DNA from 4 places in the Bradyrhizobium sp. USDA 4516 genome. Region 1 is predicted to be linked to each of the others. Evidence: riboswitches for the same ligand, from Rfam matches in the RefSeq annotation. Region 1 holds a riboswitch; each other region holds the start of a gene.
What was found. Region 1 has a riboswitch for cobalamin ahead of ACVI1L_RS09050 (TonB-dependent receptor). Riboswitches for the same ligand answer to the same signal wherever they lie in the genome.
Positions count from the first base shown of each region.

Region 1 (3,719 bases):
AGCGATGGACGATATAGAGCCACCGCCGCCCGCGCCGGATCAGAGCGTTGCGCATGGTCAGAACTTCACGTTGACGGACAATTCGGCGGTACGCGGCATGCCTAGCAGCCACTGCCCGGTGCCGTTCGAGGTCACCGCGTAAGCCTTGTCGAACAGGTTGTAGACGCGGAACGCGACCGTGGTGCGGTTATCCGGCTTCCACCTGACGCCGCCATTGACCACATTGTAGCCCGGACGCAGCTGGGTGTTGGCAAGATCGGAGTACATCGCACCGACGATCTGCACGCCGCCATAGACCGACCAGTTGGGCGCGAAATCCCAGGTCAGCCAGACATTCGAGACCTGCTGCGGCACGTTGACCGGGACATTGCCGTTGAAGCTGACGATCTTGCCGCCGACCACCTGGCTGTTGTTGTCGTATCTGGCGCGCAACAGCGCAAGATTGGCGTCGACGCGCCAGCCGTCGTTCAGCGCGAGCCCGATCGATCCTTCGACCCCGCGGGATGATTGCTGGCCGATCTGCAATGCCACGCCGCCGGTAGGGTTGCCGGGATCGGGAATCGTGAGCCCGGTCTTGACGATCTCGTAGGCAGCCAGCGTCCACTCGCCGCGGCCGCCCCAGAACGACTGCTTGACCCCGATCTCGGTCTGCTTGCCGGTCGCAAGCTGGAATGTCTTCTGCGTGGTCGACAGTGAGATCAGATTGCTGACCGGATCGACGCCGACCGCGTACTGGCCATAGAACGCGAGGTTCTTGATCGGCTCGTAAACGAGGCCCGCGCGCCAGCTAGTGCCCGATAGCGTCGTCTCAAAACTGTTTGCCGGCGTCTTGTAGTCGGTGCGGTCCACTTCGGGGCGATCATACCTGACCCCGGTCACCAGCGACAACTGATCGGTCAGCGAGAGCCGATCCTCGGCGAACAGCGCGTATTGATTGACGATCGCGTTGAAGCCCGGCGTGGTCGCCGTCGTCGTGGCGAAGAACGATCCGGGATCGAACACATAAGGATTGACCGACGACGCGCCGCCATAGGGCGAGTTGTTGGTATGGGTGAAGTCGATCCGGTTGACGTCGAACCCGGCGACGACCTGGTTCGCAAGGCCGAACACGTGGCCGCTGAAGGTCGTATCCATCCGGTTGCCGAGCTGCTTCTGGTCGTGGAAGATCTCGATATAGCTCGTGCGATCGATCAGCTGGGTCTTCGGATTCCAGGTGTAGTTCTCGATGTCGCGCCAGTGCCGCTCGCTGGTCAGGTAATACAGCGTGTTGTTGACCTTGATGCCGTCGGCGACGTCCCACTCGGTCTTGAACCGGGTCCAGCTGTCCTGATAGCGGATCGCGCTGTCCGCTGCATTGTAGTTCTTGAAGCGCAGCGCGTCCTGGATCGCGCCGTTGATCAGCGGCGTGCCGAAATAGCGCGACGGGCTGCGATCGCCGTAATCTTCCGAGAGCGTGAAGGCGAGATTGTCCGACGCCTGCACCCGCACGGCAGCGGAGACCACCGCGTTCGAGGTCTTGTCGCGATCGACCCAGCTGTCCGACATGTTGCCGGTGGCGTTGATGCGGTACGACACATTGGGATTGATCGGACCGGTGCTGTCCACCGAGAGCCGCCGCGTCATGTTGCTGTCGAGCGAAACCTCGGCCTCGTTATAGGGCGTGCTCTGCGGCTTCTTCGGAATCACGTTGATGACGCCGCCGATCGCGCCTTCGCCGTACAGCACCGAGGCCGGGCCGCGCAGCACTTCGATGCGCTGCGTCGACCAGGTGTCGTAGGGGAACGTCAGCGTGCCGGAGCCGATATAGAAGCGCGTGCCGTCATACAGCGTCATCACCGAGTTGCTGCCGGCAAAGCCGCGGGTGCTGAACGACAGGCCGCCATTGCCTGGCGCCGGCGTTGCGACGAACCCGGCCGCGTCCTGGGTGACGGCATCGAGCACATTATGCTGGCCGCGTTCAGCGATGGTCTGCGCCGTGATGATCTCGACGCTGGCCGGTGTCTGCAGCGGCGTCAGGTTGAGACGACTGCCGGTGCCGCCCTGCGTGGTGGCATTGAGCGTCGGCGATGCCGATCCCCGTACGCCCGACGCTGCGACGCGCGGCGTGTTGCCGGTTGTTGCGATCGTCGCGGGCCTCGGCCGCGCCGCGGCGGCCACGGCACGGCTTCGCGCCGCGGGCTTCGGCCTTGCCACAGCGGAAGGCGCGACCTCGATCGGATCGAGCCTGGTTGGTGGCGGTGTTTGTGCCGAGCCTTCGGCCGGCAACAGCGATGACAGGGAGCAGACGAGACCGAGGCGCCATTTGCGCGCAACGGGAGAGGACGGAGACATGAAAGGACTCGCGGTAACGTGGCACGTCACCGCGAACGCGGATGGCGCATTGCCGAAAAGGCAGTGCTCCGATCCCACCAGGACGCCCCCGCCCGATGTGCTCGCGTATGACCACGACTGACGGCAGGTCTCCTGGCTCACGGGTCATCGCCTGTCGACGCCTTCCCGGGCCGCTGGCCCAGTGGCAAATTGACGAAAGGCTCGCCGTTTACAGTTGCGGGGACAGCTGCGGCATTGGGGTTACCCTCGCACCGCATTCCCTTTTGATCCCCGAAGGGAACCGTCGGCAAAAACGATAGGTGGTGCCGGCAAGGCTGTCAATTCGATGCGATTGTCGCACACATGCTTTGCGAGATGCTGCGGCGGCGATGACACAGCGACGTCGAGGGCTGACGCCGAAAGGCAACCCGTCATCCTGAGGAGCGGGGCACGCGCGTCTCGAAGGATGCACGGCCCGGCTGGCGGCCGATTCATCCTTCGAGACGCCGCTTCGCGGCTCCTCAGGATGACGGGAAACGTAGGTTCGCGTCACTGAGCCTCGACGCATCCCTGCATCACCTCATCAATCTCCGCGCGCGACAGCGCACCCATCTCGGCGATGAACACGATGCGCGTGCGCGGCACGCCGGGCGACGGCACGCCGCCCGCAGCCAGGGTCGCCCGGCCGCCGGCGAGTTGAAGCACGGTCAGCCGCCCGGGCTGCTCCACCGTCTCGAACAATCCCTTCGCCCGCGCCAGCTTCGGCGCCAGTCTGCCGATCGCCTGCTGCAAGCGCGGCAGCACGACGGGCCGCTCCGAGGTCCAGCTCAGCGTGTCGAAGCGATCGGACGACGGCCGTCGCGGCGCGGTCTCGCGCGGCGCCGACACATGATCGAGGTCCGCTGGGAACAGCAGCGCGGCCGGCACCTCGCCATGCAAGGCATCGACCACCACGGCCGCCGGACGCACCGCGCGCACGGCGTCGCGGATCGCGGCGCACGCAGCGGCGTCAGTCAGATCGACCTTGCTCAGCGCCACCACATCCGCCGCCCGGAGCTGCGAGCGCAGCAGCGCATCGTTCAGCATCGCCGCAGGCTGCGTCGCGTCGACCACGCACAGCACGGTCTCCAGCGGCGCCTCCTTCCAGATCACGGGATCCATCAGGTTGCGCACGATGTCGGCGGGATCGGCGATCCCGCTGGTCTCGATCACGATGAATTCGGGACGCGGATCACGCCGCAGCAACGTGGCGAGCGTGCGCAGCAGGTCGCCCTCCAGCGTGCAGCAGATGCAGCCATTGCTCAGGCTGACCACGCCGTCGCTGGCGCCGGCGATCAGCTCGGCGTCGATATTGATCGCACCGAAATCGTTGACCACGGCGGCGATGCGCCGCCCTTGCGCATGCGCCA
Region 1 covers NZ_JBSRXT010000001.1:1,926,451-1,930,169, forward strand. The annotation lists gene ACVI1L_RS09045 (PepSY domain-containing protein) at 1-55, opposite strand, end outside; gene ACVI1L_RS09050 (TonB-dependent receptor) at 58-2,331, opposite strand; cobalamin riboswitch at 2,437-2,631, opposite strand; gene ACVI1L_RS09055 (CobW family GTP-binding protein) at 2,860-3,719, opposite strand, start outside.

Region 2 (3,719 bases), 3.6 Mb from region 1:
CGGTGGTATTGAACCCGACATTGTTCGATGTCAGACGCACGGAGCTAATGACGCCGAAGACGGGCGATAATTAGCTCGATCTTGTCCATCATGTGCAACGATAGTCGCGTCGGCCGAACGCGGACCGTCGCAGTTGCCCTCTTGCATTGTACAGCTGAAGATTGCGGCATTGGCTCGCCCGCCTTCTTGGTCAGCCCACGGCCTCGGTCGCGCCGGCGACACCAGTCACGCAGCTTGTGTGCGTGAAGCCGTTTGTCGTAGCCATTTTCACGATGACGACCGTCGCGATCCAACCGTCCACTTTGCTGTGCTTTGGAACGCGCCTCCGTCTGATGTCGTTTGTACCGGTACCCCTGCGCTCCGGAGCCATCAGTCATGATCTCTGCTATCAACCATGCGGAATGGCTATGTCATTCGTTAAGCCAAATGGCATCCGCCAGACCTGGTGCGGCTCAGTTTAGCCCCGCTTGTGGCGACAATCCTGTTCCCACAAAACTGTCAAGCCCGAGACAGAAGAGATGAATCATGCAGGAGCTCCCGTGCCATATCACAACGAGCGGGGACTCGTCGACCGAGATGCTTTCGCGCATCGGGCGCGCATAAGCCTGCAAGCTTCCGCGCCCCGAAGCTCATCTGGTTGTATGAGCTCACCCCGGCTTGAGCGGCTCTTCGAGTCCTTGCCAGCGATAGATCGCAAATGACAGCGCCCAACTGACCAGGAAGATGCCGACCACCAGATAGCCGAAATTGGCGAAGCTCCCGTTGAGATCGTCCACCGCGCTCCAGAAAGTGCCTTCAAGCGCCAATTTGTTGGCGAGCAGGCCGAGTGCCTCAATGCCGCCGATCAGCAGCGCCACGACGACTGAGATGGCCGTAATGGTCAGATTGTACCAGATCTTGCGGATCGGATTGAGGAAAGCCCAGCCATACGCGCCGACCATCAAGACGCTGTCGGTCGTATCGACGAGCATCATGCCTGCGGTGAAGAGAGCCGGAAATATCATCACCGTACTGAAGTCCAGCCCTCCCGAAACCTGCCCGGCTGCGACGGTGAAAAGGCTGATTTCCGTCGCGGTATCGAATCCGAGGCCGAAAAACAGACCGATCGCGAACATCTGCCAGCTCGCCGTCACCATGCGAAACAGCGGGCGCAAGAGTCGGGACAGCAAGCCACGACCGGACAGAAGCAGATCGAACTCATGCTCTCGGACGTGTTCGCCACGCCGCGCACGCTGAAAGCTCCGCCAGACATCCCGTAGGATCACAAGGTTGATGGCGGCAATCGTCAGCAAGAAGAAGGCCGATGCACCGGTGCCGATGGTACTGCCAAGCGAAACTCCTGGAAACCGCTTTGCAGCGCGAGCGCTGCAGCTGCAATCGCGGCGACCGCCACTCCAACCGACAAGGAATGGCCAAAGGCGAAGAAAAGTCCGACCGCGAGGGGATGTCGGCCATCCTGCATCAGCTTGCGAACAACATTGTCGATGGTCGCGATATGATCAGCATCGACGACGTGCCGAAGGCCGAGCACATAGGCCAGCACTGCTGTCGCCAGCAGCGTCGGCCGCTCGGACAGCGCCACGATGGCCCAGGTCCAGGCGAAGCAATTGATGGCCAACAAGAAGGCATAGAGCGAGATGATTCGACTCCGCGAGGCAGCCGATGCGTCGTCTATGGCAAGCTTTGGATATGTGAACATGATCTTGCTTCGGCAGCGCATCTAAGCATGAGTTTGATCACGAACGTCCCTCTTTGCATAAGCGCCGCGCACGCCAAAGCCGGTCCGGCCAGGCTGAAGACGAACCGACGGATACAGCGTCCGATGATCATGCCCATTCGCGGCACGAGACAATTGCGCTGGTCGCAACGGCAGTGGAGTTGAGTGGCATTTCCTACTTCTCAGGGCTGGTCCCCCTTCGCGGTGCAGTTTTCGTGCCGCTCTGCTGGGCTAACGTGCTGGACCGCTTCGTGCGGCTTCTATCCTGCCGTCAGCTCGTTGTCGCGCGATTGCGCCGCCGCATTGACGTTGCAACCTCGATCTGAGCCGTAGTCGAGTTTAACGGGCCAACCAATGCCTCAGAGCACCCCGTCCGACGCATTTGCGCACGGCAACGGCTGGTAGCAGGTTTCCTGGCTGGAGTTCGCGGCTCTTGGCCACCTTCTCAGGATCGCGAATCCCAGTGGCACGAAATGGTCATCGCCTCGCCGCTTACAGTTGCGTCGGACAGCTCCGGCATGGGCCAGGCAGGACCCGCCGAACGCCCTTGAATAGCCTTTCGAACACTACCGATGACAAAGCGAAATGGCTTCAGAGGGCGTGTCAAGTAATCGTTGGCGAACTTCGTGCGACACCGCAGCTCAGGAAAAAGCGGTAACTTTGCTCCTCAACCTCGGATTGCGGACGAGATCGAAGGCGTCAAGACACTGCGGCTCTGTTGCTCAAGAACTCGGCGCGGCGCTCGCCGCTCGCGCAGACACACTGCGGTTGAAACACTCAGGCGACTGGAAGGCTGACTTCCTCTCTGTCCTTGGTCATGGCGTCATAGACCCGGACCTGGAGCATGGGACGGCGCTTCTTAAGCTCTTGCGCTCCTGCCCAGGCGCCGTCTCTTGTCGCGAATTCGGTTTTCAATTGACCGTCGACTTCGAGCACATAACCGGAAGCGGGCAATCGACGAGTGGATGCAACCATCTTAATCCTTTAGCATCGGCGAATCCGATCGATGCTCCCAGTTAACCCGAGTCGCCATCGCCAGACCAGTAGGCAGGTAAGCGGCATCCGCGAGGAAGAAGCGACAGGTTTATCGCCGCTCATCGCAGAGGAGTGCGCGCGCCATCACGGCGCCGACGACGGCTTCCGCTGCTTGCTCTGGGGCCTGCTCCATCGTCCTGAGATGAATTTCCGGCCTTATCGGCGCTTCGTAGGACGCATCGATGCCTGTGAAGTTCTTGATCTCACCGGCTTTAGCCTTTGAGTAGAGACCTTTTGGATCCCGCCTTGCGCATTCCTCGATTGGCGTATCGACAAAGACTTCGATGAACTCGTCCTTGCCAATCAGGCTGCGAACCATATCTCGCTCGGACCTGTAGGGGGAGATGAACGAGCAGATCACGATCAAGCCGCTGTCCAGCATCAACTTGGCAACGTGTCCGACGCGCCGAATGTTCTCCTCCCGCTCAGCCTTCGAGAAGCCTAGGTCCGCGTTCAATCCGTTCCGGAGGTCGTCACCATCTAGCAGCATGGCATGTCGCGACATTGCGAGCAGCTTCTGATCAACCATGTTGGCGATCGTCGACTTTCCCGCGCCAGACAGACCGGTGAACCAGACGACGCAAGGCTTCTGATCCTTGAGCGCGGCGCGCTCACTCCTGCCCACCGAAAGCGCCTGCCAGGGAACATTGGTGGCCCGCCGCAGCGGAAACGCAATCATACCGGCGCCAACCGTACGATTGGTATAACGATCAATGACGATAAACGATCCGGTTTTCCGATTGACGTCGTAAGGATCGAATGCGGCGGGCAGTGCGGTCGCAACATTGCAGAACGCGATCTCATTGAGAGAAAGCGTCTCGGCAGCCAGGTGCTCACATGTATTGACATCGATCCGATGCCTGATCGTGGTAATGCTGCCGGCGACCGTCTGCGAGCCAATCCGCAGGATGTAATTTCGTCCGGGAGCGAGCGGCTCGTTGTCCATCCAGATCAGATAAGCAGCGAA
Region 2 covers NZ_JBSRXT010000001.1:5,547,550-5,551,268, reverse strand. The annotation lists gene ACVI1L_RS25375 (HoxN/HupN/NixA family nickel/cobalt transporter) at 648-1,292, opposite strand; gene ACVI1L_RS25370 (HoxN/HupN/NixA family nickel/cobalt transporter) at 1,286-1,699, opposite strand; cobalamin riboswitch at 2,104-2,303, opposite strand; gene ACVI1L_RS25365 (hypothetical protein) at 2,495-2,692, opposite strand; gene cysN (sulfate adenylyltransferase subunit CysN) at 2,802-3,719, opposite strand, start outside.
Region 2: another riboswitch for cobalamin. It lies ahead of ACVI1L_RS25370 (HoxN/HupN/NixA family nickel/cobalt transporter); the one in region 1 lies ahead of ACVI1L_RS09050 (TonB-dependent receptor).

Region 3 (3,719 bases), 430 kb from region 1:
GCGTCCGCGCGAAGACAGTGCCCCCTCTCCCGCTTGCGGGGGAGGGTCGGGGTGGGGGTCGTACCGCAATGAACGCTCTTTGAGTGGAGAGAGCCCCCACCCGCTGCGCTCTTCGAGCGCAGCGACCTCCCCCACAAGCGGGAGAGGTGAACTGAGCTCGTGGTGAGGCCGTGGCCACATCACACGTCCGCCCACGGCACGATGACGGCTTCGCGCTGAAATTCGGCGCGATAGGCGCTGATGCGGAACACGCTGGCGAGGACGCTCTCCGACAATGCCTCGACGGGCGCGCCCTGCGCGGCCAGCCGCCCTTCCGACAGCACCAGCACGTGATCGGCGAAGCGCGCGGCAAGTCCCAGGTCATGCGTCACCACGATCACCAGCACGCCGCTGTCGGCGACATTGCGCAGCTTCTGCATCACGTCGATCTGGTGGCGCGGATCGAGCGAGGCGGTCGGCTCGTCGGCGAGAATCACCGGCGCCTCCACCGCGAGCACCCGTGCCAGTGCGACGCGGCTGCGCTCGCCGCCGGAGAGTTCGGTGACGCGGCGATCGCTGAATTCGGTGACGTCAACCGCCTGCATGGCGCGCAGCACCGCCTCCATATCCGTCTGCGACAGCCGCGCCGGATCGGTCGCGCCGTGCGGATAGCGGCCGAGCGCGACGATGTCGCGCGCCGGCAGCGGCCAGTGCACCATGTGCCCCTGCGGCAGGTAGGCAAAACGTTTCGCACGCTCGCGCAGCGGCAGCGACGCCAGCGGATCGCCGCCGATCCGGATCTCGCCGCCCGACGGAATCAGCCCGGAGAGTGCGCGCAGCAGCGTGGTCTTGCCGGCGCCGTTCGGCCCGACCAGCGCGACCAGATGGCCCGATGGCAACGACAGCGAGACATCGTGCAGCACCTTGCGGCTGCCGAGCGAGGCATTGAGAGCGGCGGCGGAGAGCAGCGTCATGCCACGCCTCCGCCGAGCGCGCGGCGTTCGCGCATGATCAGATAGAGGAAGAACGGCACGCCGATGATCGAGGTCAGCACGCCGACCTTGATGTCGGAGGTCGAGGGGATGATGCGCACCGCGATGTCGGCCGCGAGCAGCAACGCCGAGCCGGTGAGCGCACTGGGCACCAAGAGCCGCGCCGGATCGTGACCGATCACGGGACGCATCAGATGCGGCGCGACGAGGCCGATGAAACCGATCGTGCCGGTGACTGCGACCGCGCCGCCGACGCCAAGCGCCACGCCCGTGATCACGAAGAGCCGCAACCGCCCGACGTCGACGCCGAGGCTCTGCGCCGCCTCCTCGCCAAGCGTCAGCGCGCGGAAGGCGCTCGCCTGGCTGAGCAGGATGGCGGCGCCCGCGACGATGAAGGGCAGCGCCAGCGCCACGTGCTGGAAGCTGCGGTCCTCCAGCGAGCCGAGCAGCCAGAACGCGATCTCCAGCACCACAAACGGATTGCTCGAGAGATTCATCACCAGTGCGGTCGCGGCTCCCGCAAAGCTCGAGATCGCGAGCCCAGCGAGGATCAGGATCAACAGCCCGGCATTGCGGCCGGCGATCGCAAGCAGCGCGAACACCGAGCCGAACGCGGCGATGATCGCCACCACCGGCAGCGCGTAGGAGCGCACATCGGCGAGGCCCAGCGCGATCACCAGCACCGCGCCGAACGCCGCCGATTGCGGCGCGCCGAACAGCGACGGCGAGGCCAGCGGATTGCGCAGCAGCCCTTGCAGCGCCGCACCGGACAGCCCGAGAATGCCGCCGATCGCAAATGCCAGGATGGTGCGCGGCAGGCGGATCTCGCGCACGATCACCTGCGCCACATCGCTGCTGCCGCCGAACAGCGCCTCGACCACCGCGAGCGGCGACAGCCGCACCGGCCCGATGCCGAGCGAGAGCACACACAACAGGACCACGAGCGCGAGCAGCGCCGCCGTGGCGCCCCACCGGCGCCGCGCCGCGACCTCGGCCGCCAAGGCAAAATCCTGCACGCTCATCGGATCCATGCTCTTACAGCGATCGCCGTGGCAGACAAGCGACACTCGACAAAAACCGTGGCCGCGCGGCCGCCGCCCGACTTCCGCCGGATTGACTTTGCTACCCGGCCGAACCCTAGATGAACATGACGGTTCTTTCATGAGATGAAAAGGGAATGCGGTACGGGGAAACTTCCCCAACGCCGCGGCTGCCCCCGCAACTGTATGCGGTGAATCCTTCGTCACAGGCCACTGGGAATCTCGGTCCTGGGAAGGCGACGAAGGGTAACGACCCGCGAGCCAGGAGACCTGCCGTCAGCCGTGGTCACACGCGATGCTGCCGGTCGGGGAGTACAGGCATGAGCTTCACCTGATGCTGTGAGCACGATGGTGAGACTGGTTCGCGGTGACGTGCCACTGACGTTGCCGAGGCCTTGCTTATGTTCTCCTTCCCTTTCCATCGGCGGCGCCGCGCGCTTCTGCTCGCGTCGACGATGATCGCGCCGGCGATCCTTGTCTCCGCAGCGCGGGCGCAGGAGGCACCCGCTCCCGATCAGCTGCCGGCGATCGAAGTCACCAAGCCGGGCGACCAGAACGTCACGCGCGCCAGGCCGGCCGCTGACGAAGCGCCGGCGCCGCGACGCCCGGCGCCGGGCACCTCGCAAGGCAACAATACAGGCAGCGGAGCCGGATCGGGCACGACAGGGACCGGCGTGGCCACCGGAACGGGCGGCACCGGCGGCCGCCAGTTCGCCGGCATTGTCGGCTCCTCCTCGGCCGTGATCACCGCCGACGACATCGCGCATTCGCCGGTGCAGTCGTTGCCCGAGATCCTCGCGCAGGTGCCGGGCGTGCAGCTGCAAACGCCCTATGGCGGACCGAACGGCGCCAAGACGTCGGTCGACCTGCGCGGCTTCGGCGCATTCGCGACCGACAATACCCTTTTCCTGCTCAACGGCCGCCGCCTCAACGACGTCGACAAGGCCGGCTTCGACCTCACCACGATTCCGCTCGATTCGATCGAGCGCATCGAGATCACGCGCGGCAACAGCGGCGCGGTGCTCTACGGCGACAACGCGGTGGGCGGCGTCGTCAACATCATCACCAAGACCGGCGTCGGCGGCCCGCCGACGACGATGCGGGCCGAGGCCGGAGTTGGCTCGTTCAACACCCGCATGGCCGCGGTCTCCGCGGCGCTCAATTCCGGCCCGTGGTCCACCTCGTTCTACGGCAACGGCATCAAGTCGGACGGCTACCGCGTCAACAATGCGCTCGACCAGCGCAACGCCGTCGGCAACATCAACTACACGACGCCTGATCTCACCGCCTTCCTGACCGTCACCGGCAGCGACCAGAAGCTCGGCCTACCCGGCGGACGGCTGGTCGATCCGTCGATCGGCGTGAACGAGCTGCTCACCGATCGCCGCGGCGCCGCGACGCCCTTCGACTATGCCAACCAGCAGACCGCCAGCGTCACCGCCGGCTTCACCAAGACGCTGATGAACGGCGTCGACCTCATCGTCGACGGCGGCTGGCGGCAGCGCGAGACGCAGAGCGGCTTCTTCGGCACGGTGCCGACCATCAGCTTCGCCTCGACCTACAATGACGCCGCGCTGCAGACCTGGTCGCTGACGCCGCGGCTCAGCGTCAAGAATGTGATGCTGGGCGTGCCGTCGACGATCCTGACCGGCATCGACTATTACGATTCGAGCTTCCGCGAGGCGCGCGGCGCCTATCAGGGCGTCGA
Region 3 covers NZ_JBSRXT010000001.1:2,360,645-2,364,363, forward strand. The annotation lists gene ACVI1L_RS11025 (ABC transporter ATP-binding protein) at 180-953, opposite strand; gene ACVI1L_RS11030 (FecCD family ABC transporter permease) at 950-1,993, opposite strand; cobalamin riboswitch at 2,106-2,303, shown strand; gene ACVI1L_RS11035 (TonB-dependent receptor) at 2,413-3,719, shown strand, end outside.
Region 3: another riboswitch for cobalamin. It lies ahead of ACVI1L_RS11035 (TonB-dependent receptor); the one in region 1 lies ahead of ACVI1L_RS09050 (TonB-dependent receptor).

Region 4 (3,719 bases), 3.0 Mb from region 1:
AGCAGAAAGCCATCTGTACCGTTCATGCGGTCGGCGATTTCGCTAAATATCCGGCCTTCGAACAGATCTTCGTACTCGTCGCGCAAAAGATTCCCAAGGACATGACGCCGCTCAAAATCCATGCAGCACAAAGTAACATCGCCGTTTGGAAGAAGGACATTCCGATGTTGCTGTTTCCCATTGCATGTCAGGGTGCCGGCGATCGGCTGCCGCGGGGTGATCATTTTCGGATCTATATGTCCTCGCCTGCTACTCAGCGGCCGCAAGCGTTGCAGCTTTTTGGCGGGGATTACATCGGCTAGATCAGGATGGATTTTACCCAGGATCACAAATTGAATCGAGGGAATGTTTGCCTCAATCAGTCGGCGCATGACATTGATGTAGTTTTTTCCGACGAGGCGGCTGTTCATATAAGTGCCGTCGTCGGGAACGTGCACGACGAAAGTCTTGAACCGGAGCATTTGCAGGCGTCGAACGTCAGTCCCGTTCATTCCAACAAGGGTCGTGAAGATCCGGACGTCGTGGCCGCGTGCGTAAGCATGCTCAACCATCGTGCTGCAATGCGGATGCAACCAGGGTTCCGAATATCCGGAAAAACTAATGCCAGTAGCTGTCGGTACGCGTGAGAGACATTGCTTGAAATCCTGAACACCCAGATGCTTGGCTTGGGATACGGGCCTTTGGCGATCTGCAAACTTGTCCTGGGAGCAATAAGAACATCTGACGATGCAGCCGGTGGTCGTGGTTATCTCCAATACCCGATGGCCGGGCTCAACCACACGCAACTCTTGTAAGACCCTAGGGTATGCCGTCATGTATCTGGTCCTTTCAGGTGCCGGAGCAGGCAATTGCCGCAGATCGAGCGCAGCTAACGCGGCGTCGCGCCTTGCCTGAAACGATCGCAACCGGAGTTTGGACGTTGGGCGAGATGCCTTGAATGAAGCCCGTGCCTTGCCACGCTGGTTTCGACAACAGGGTACAGGAGGACCAGTCCGGCGCTCCTCTCTCTGGGTGTCGATTGCCGCCTACCACCATGTCTGCGCCTAGCATCCTCCTTTCCTCCAGAAACACGTCAGCTCGACAGCTCTTGATGTTGTCGAGGAGAGCCGCAAATAGGGCTCCGGGAGGTGCTCGATCCTGAGGACCACATCATCTCCGTGTCGCCGGACCGCGCAGTCAATCGCCGACATGGGACCGCCCAGAGGCGACATACGTTGTTCCGATCGCGTCCGAAATGCCAAGCTTGTTTGCCAAACAGTCGTGGCTTGCGCCGAATCCTGCAACATGACGTCGGGTACGATTCAAGCGCGTCGGGCGTGATCCAGCATGGCCCTGGAGGCTTTCGCGTGTTGCGAAGATTGCTCTGGGACGCGATGAGAGGCGCGACGATCCGGAAATCCTGATGGACGCGGCCGAGTAAGTAGGACCAACCTGGCTTCTTTGGGCACCGAACAGTAGGCGAAGCCTTTATCGGCAGATCGCGAGAATGGGCCAGACAATTGGTTCGCTACAAACATGCACCGGGCACGTGCCGAATTGATCAGAAGGGCGGCGACCTAGATGCGCCGCGACCAAATCGATCTGCTATGCGCGCCGAACAGCAGCTATACTGGCTAGAAAGATATTGACAAGGCGATCCCGGTGGGACGCGCCGCCGCGGACTTGCTCCTTCATTGTGAGACAAGGCTTGCGCCGACGGTAAATTCACGAAGGGAGCCGGTTTCGTCGCGCTTACAGCGGCTTAGCCGCTGCGAGCTCGATGAGCTTTCGTGTTCTTCAGGGCCGTCAGCCGTTCGAGCAGCGAGATCGCACGGGGAGCGTCGTGCGTCGAGGAGCTGACTGCGTCGGCTACGTCCATGATAGCTTTCCAGCGCCTTAGACACGATTTCATCTGGATCGTTGACGCTGATAGCTTCGAAGATCTTGAGCTGAAGATCCGCTCATACTCATCGGAACGGAAAAAACGGTCTCAGAGCCTTTGGTAGGATCTACGTTCCAGATCAGCATAGACTGATGAATGGTCGGCCGGATTTCTGGATTGATTTGCCTGAACAGCCACAGGTGGACGTATATGGATAGCGGAACATACCGGTGCTCGGCGTCGGCCACTCCATTCATTGACTTCGCGGTGTCCTCTTCTGACTTGATGTACCCCAAACGAGACTTGACGAATCTCGGCAAGTGACGCCTAGATGTAGATCTGTCATGGTTCTTCCATCCTTTATCTTGTAGGACAGGAAGCTAAGAGGGAACCCGGTGCGCCGAACGGCTACTCCGGGGCTGCCCCCGCAACTGTAAGCGGTGAGCGGTTGTCATCATGGGCCACTGGCGCAGAAACGCGCCGGGAAGGTCGACAGCCGCAGCGACCCGCAAGCCAGGAGACCTGCCGCGACAGAACAAACGTCCTCGGGCGGGGTGCCCCGGTGGAGCGCTTGCACTGAGGGACGTTTGTCTCCTGCAAGTCGTCCGTGGCCCCGGCTCCAAACATCGCGGGGTTGCCGATGTCGCCGTCTTTTGATTTCGATCAGCAGGGTCATCTCGTTACACCATCCAGTGTGCGGGCAGCGCAAGCACAGGCAGCGCTTGCCCCGCTTCAGCGGTCTGTTGCGCCGCCTCCATCGCTGGCCCCGCTGCCGCGTCCCCTCGCGCCAGCTCCAAAGCCGTCCGACCTTGCACTTGATCGATCGCGCGACAGCCTCCTGACATCGTTCGGCAAGCTGACATTGACCGACCGTTATCTGCTCGCGGGCGAAGGCGTCCAGGACATGTTTGCGCGGGTATCGTGCGCGTTTGCGGACGATGTCGCACATGCTCAGCGTCTATATGATGCAATGTCCCGACTGTGGTTCATGCCGGCGACGCCGGTGCTCTCGAATGGCGGCAGCTTGCGTGGTCTACCCATTTCATGCTTCCTCAATTCGGTCTCGGATTCGCTCGAAGGTATTGTCGGCGCCTGGAACGAGAACGTCTGGCTTGCCTCCAACGGCGGCGGCATCGGTACCTACTGGGGGAATGTTCGCTCGATCGGCGAGAAGGTTAAGGGCGGTGTCACCTCGGGCATCATCCCGTTTATCCACGTCATGGACGGCCTGACGCTGGCGATCAGTCAAGGCTCGTTGCGGCGCGGCTCGGCGGCAGTCTATCTCGATGTCCAACATCCCGAGATAGAGGAGTTCCTTGAGATCCGGAAGTCGTCCGGCGACTTCAATCGTAAGAGCCTCAACCTGCATCACGGCATCAACGTTACTGACGAATTTATGCATGCCGTGCGAGCCGGGACAGCGTTCGCGCTTCGCAGTCCAAAGACCAGCGAAATGGTTCGCGAGATCGACGCTCGCCAGCTGTGGCAACGTATCCTCGAGAACCGGCTGCAGACCGGCGAGCCTTATCTCTTGTTCATCGACACCGTGAACCGCGCCCTTCCCAAGCACCAGCGCGACCTCGGCCTCAAGGTCTCGACCTCCAATTTGTGCAGCGAAATTACCCTGCCGACCGGCATCGATCATCGCGACGAGGAGCGCACCGCGGTGTGCTGTCTCTCATCGCTCAATCTCGAGACATGGGACCGGTGGAGCGAGGAGCCGGGCTTCATCGAAGACATCATGCGTTTCCTTGACAACGTGCTCACCCACTTCATCACGGTGGCGCCGGAGGGCATGAGGCGTGCCCGCTATGCTGCCCTACGCGAGCGCTCCGTCGGCCTAGGACCGATCGACATT
Region 4 covers NZ_JBSRXT010000001.1:4,948,707-4,952,425, forward strand. The annotation lists gene ACVI1L_RS22935 (SPASM domain-containing protein) at 1-815, opposite strand, end outside; cobalamin riboswitch at 2,190-2,405, shown strand; gene ACVI1L_RS22940 (ribonucleotide reductase N-terminal alpha domain-containing protein) at 2,502-3,719, shown strand, end outside.
Region 4: another riboswitch for cobalamin. It lies ahead of ACVI1L_RS22940 (ribonucleotide reductase N-terminal alpha domain-containing protein); the one in region 1 lies ahead of ACVI1L_RS09050 (TonB-dependent receptor).